Regions from separate parts of the Ectobacillus sp. OTK genome, predicted to be linked through region 1. Evidence: a T-box and tRNA genes for the amino acid it is inferred to sense, from the RefSeq annotation. Region 1 holds a T-box; the other holds one or more tRNA genes.

Region 1 (2,185 bases):
GTTGCACATTGATGGCTCCGTTTTAATGCATCTTTAATATGAAAATCAATTTTTGGCCCATAAAATGCTCCATCACCTTCGTTCAAGTGGTATTTAATGCCTAAGTTTTCAAGTACATTCTTTAATGCTCCTTCAGAAAGTTCCCAAAGGTTGTCATCACCTAATGAATCCTCTGGACGAGTCGAAAGCTCCACAGAGTATTCGAAACCAAAAGTGCGATACACTTGATTAACTAGATCAAACACCTGTTTAATTTCACTTTCAATTTGATCCTCTCGCACAAAGATATGGGCATCGTCCTGACAAAATGTACGAACCCGAAGCATTCCATTTAAAGCACCGCTATATTCATGCCGATGAACTTGACCAAACTCTGCTAAACGAATAGGTAAATCTCGATAGGAGTAAAGATTATTTTTAAAAATCAGCATATGCCCCGGACAATTCATTGGCTTCATCGCAAATCTTGTATGATCGACTTCGGAAAAATACATGTTTTCATGGTAATGATCCCAGTGGCCCGACCGCTCCCATAATCTTTGGTTCATCATAAATGGAGTACGAACTTCATCATAACCGGCACTGCTTTGAAGTTCACGAGAAAAATTTTCCAACTCATTTCTAATAATTTGTCCTTTCGGTAAATAAAACGGCATTCCCGGTGCTTCCTCAGAAAACATAAACAACTCTAATTGTTTTCCTAACTTCCGGTGATCTCGTTTTGCAGCTTCCTCTAAGAAATTTAGATATTCATTTAAATCCTTTTTCCTTTTAAAGGCCACTCCATAAACTCGTTGAAGAACTTCGTTTTGACTATCGCCTCGCCAGTAAGCACCTGATACACGAGTTAATTTGAATGCTTTGATTAAACCTGTAGATGGAAGGTGAGGACCACGGCAAAGATCAATAAATTCTCCTTGTTGATAAAGAGTTATTCTTTCATTTTTGGGAATGGCCTTTAGTATTTCTACCTTGAATGGCTCACCTTTTTCTTCAAATAATTTTTCAGCTTCTTCATAAGAAACTTCAATTCGTTTGATTTCTAAATTCTCGTTTATGATATTTTCCATCTCTTTTTCAATAGCAAGCAGGTCATCGGAAGTCAAGCTGTGTCCTAGTTTCAAATCATAGTAAAATCCATCTTCAATGACTGGTCCTATACCCAATTTCACATTACTATAAAGCCTTTTCACGGCTTGTGCCAATACATGCGCTGATGAGTGCCTTAAAACCTGCAATCCTTCTTCTGAATCTAAAGTTAAAACAGAGAGCTTCGCATCCTTTCCTAACTCGTAGCTTAAATCTACCAGTTGTTCATCTACTTTCCCTGCAACTGCATTTTTTCCTAAGCTTGAGCTAATGGACTCTGCCACACTTTCTACTGTAATGCCTTTCGGAAACTCCTTTACTTTTCCATCTGGAAATTGAACTTGAACTAATTTTTCACTCATAACAATAAACACTCCTTTAAAATAATAAATAAAAACGCACTCATCCCTCAGCAAGGGACGAGTGCGTTATACCCGTGGTTCCACCCAATTTCCCATAAGTTAAAAAGATAACTTACGGCTTTGGTGCTGTAACGCAGCATGGACGATATCGGATACTAAAGTTCCCCGATATAGCTCAAAGGTGGTAAATTATTTTCCTAAGCTAGGAAGGTCGCAGCTTTTCCTTCCCTCTCTGAAAACCGTAAAAATAATTCGTGTCCTTTTCATCGCAATAATTTTATATTTATGATTGTAGAATAAAAAAACGCACTCATCCCTCAGCAAGGGACGAGTGCGTTATACCCGTGGTTCCACCCAATTTCCCGTAAGTTCCAAAAGATACCTTACGGCTTTGGTGCTGTAACGCAGCATGGACGGTATTGGATACTAAAGTTCCCCAATACAGCTCGAAGGTGGTAAATTATTTTCCTAAGTTAGGAAGATCGCAGCTTTTTCTTCCCTCTCTGAAAACCGTAAAAATAATTCGTGTCCTCTTCATCGCAATAATTTTATATGAATGATTGTAGAATAAAAAACGCACTCATCCCTCAGTAAGGGACGAGTGCGTTATACCCGTGGTTCCACCCATTTTCCCATAAGTTAAAAAGATAACTTACGGCTTTGGTGCTGTAACGTAGCATAGACGGTATTGGATACTAAAGTTCCCCAATACAGCTCAAAGGTGGTAAGCTACT
Region 2 (2,185 bases), 510 kb from region 1:
GATTTTATATTATCATATAAAATACCATAATTGTTAATTTTTTCAATTTTACTGTGAAGAACTACAAAAATGCTTGATAGATTACTAATCTAAACTGATTTTTTCCATTATTTATCAGTAGTATCCAACTAGTAAAAACAAAAAGAGCCAACACCTTGAATGTCTCAAAGCATTGACTTATAAGAGTTTTTTCCTTTAGTTTGATACCGGTGGTCGGGGTCGAACCGACACTCCAGAGGAACACGATTTTGAGTCGTGCGCGTCTGCCAATTCCGCCACACCGGCATAAGAGCGGAAGACGGGATTCGAACCCGCGACCCCAACCTTGGCAAGGTTGTATTCTACCACTGAACTACTTCCGCATGCAAACACTGCAATCCTATACAATTATAAATGGTGCGGGTGAAGGGACTCGAACCCCCACGCCAAAGGCGCCAGATCCTAAGTCTGGTGCGTCTGCCAATTCCGCCACACCCGCAAATATGATTGGTAAAATCTTCTCCAATTCACTCATTCTTTTAGGGTAAAATCGTTGCTATTTACTTTAGTAACAGTACATACTATGGTGGAGCCTAGCGGGATCGAACCGCTGACCTCCTGCGTGCAAAGCAGGCGCTCTCCCAGCTGAGCTAAGGCCCCAAAAGATAAAACCGTGAACCTTTCATTGATATGACGACATAAGTGGTACTCATACAGCCAGCTCGTTCAGAGCTGCCCTTCGACACACAGAACATTCCACTTATGGCTGCTCCGTTCCCGGCCTGACCAGGTTCATGGGTTTCTGTTGCGAGGACTCCGAAGGTCAACACCGCTTATATAAGGCAAACCTTACATCCATCATACCTCTGAAAGGAATTCAGCCTCGCTAGAGCGGATTGCGAGTTACAGGGCACCGCTATCTCCCCGCCTATCACGGTATGTATTTTTAGTTGAATCGATATGTCGTTTTAAAAGTACATCCCCACGTATGCCGTTTCCCACTCTGTTTTGGAACCCGCTCTCGCAGGTAGGTTTCCGCGTATCGACCTTCCTGCAATCCTGAACAAGCAGGCATGGCATCAGGCAACAAATTAGGAATCCCGTTCAAATTGTACGGTTCAAAACAAAATGGTATCACGAACATTGCAGGACATGAATGCGATCGAGAGGACTTGAACCTCCACGAGATTGCTCTCACTAGGCCCTCAACCTAGCGCGTCTGCCGTTCCGCCACGGTCGCATCATACAAGATATTATGTTCCTCATACGTGTAACATAGAATGGTGCCGGCTAGAGGACTTGAACCCCCAACCTACTGATTACAAGTCAGTTGCTCTGCCAATTGAGCTAAGCCGGCGTAATATATTTGTATGCCCAGACAATAGCTTTTGTTTGTCGTCCTCATTCCAGAAAGCTTACGCAAGATGCAGCTCAATGAGTACGCTGAAGTAATTCCTTCGAAGCATATTCGATCGTGCTCTGCCAATTGAGCTAAGCCGGCAGATATACAAGGCATTTCGTTCATTGCTTAATCAGTATACAACAAACATTTAGGTTTTTAAATATACTTTTACGATGTAGTTGTTACCAACTTTACCAACGTAACTAGTCCCAGTATCCACAACCACACGCCCGTTACATATGCAGCAGACATAGACTATACGTAAATAAGGCATCTAGCCACGGAAGTCTCTCCCATCCTTAGTAGCTATAGGAAAGGTGAGAAGAAACGAGCCTAATAAAATAATAAGAGCAAACCCTGCCGTCAAGGATCCACGGTATACACTCGTCTTGTTTGATTACAACTTCTCTTTGATATTAAGATTCATTCCGAATCATTTAACAAATAGACACTCTACACTTTTTAAACATTCATTTCTGAGATAGTATTTTTCATTTTGCCGTGAATTAAAACTTGTTCTGTTTATCGAATATATCATTATTCCCTATATAATAAATACCATTAAAACGCCAAAATACTAGTGAGAAGAGCAAATGTATCAAAAATATCTACCATACTTTCTCACCTTTTCCAATTAAATTGTCCTTAAGGGAATTTATTATTACATCCGTCGGGGGTAATCTAAGGTTATTAAAAATAATGCACTGAAAGGAGCATAAAATGGAAGCTGACGTTATGAACATTGTTCAACGCGAATTATATATGATCACTATGGTCTTTCTTTTTGGATTAGTGGCCATGAAA

The links. A T-box is a leader RNA that pairs with one kind of tRNA and senses whether it is charged. The one in region 1 lies ahead of thrS (threonine--tRNA ligase), so its partner is inferred to be a tRNA-Thr.
Region 2: it has a tRNA-Thr gene. The T-box ahead of thrS (threonine--tRNA ligase) is inferred to sense a tRNA for this amino acid. The anticodon was not compared.

Annotation. Positions count from the first base shown of each region.
Region 1 is NZ_AP048547.1:2,143,576-2,145,760, reverse strand. It holds gene thrS (threonine--tRNA ligase) at 1-1,451, opposite strand, end outside; T-box leader at 1,502-1,727, opposite strand; T-box leader at 1,772-1,998, opposite strand; T-box leader at 2,042-2,185, opposite strand, start outside.
Region 2 is NZ_AP048547.1:2,657,365-2,659,549, reverse strand. It holds tRNA gene AC6HZ4_RS13180 (tRNA-Leu) at 205-285, opposite strand; tRNA gene AC6HZ4_RS13175 (tRNA-Gly) at 291-362, opposite strand; tRNA gene AC6HZ4_RS13170 (tRNA-Leu) at 395-478, opposite strand; tRNA gene AC6HZ4_RS13165 (tRNA-Ala) at 564-639, opposite strand; RNA gene ffs (signal recognition particle sRNA large type) at 651-916, opposite strand; RNA gene ssrS (6S RNA) at 955-1,134, opposite strand; tRNA gene AC6HZ4_RS13150 (tRNA-Leu) at 1,137-1,219, opposite strand; tRNA gene AC6HZ4_RS13145 (tRNA-Thr) at 1,261-1,336, opposite strand; gene AC6HZ4_RS13140 (cation:proton antiporter) at 2,117-2,185, shown strand, end outside.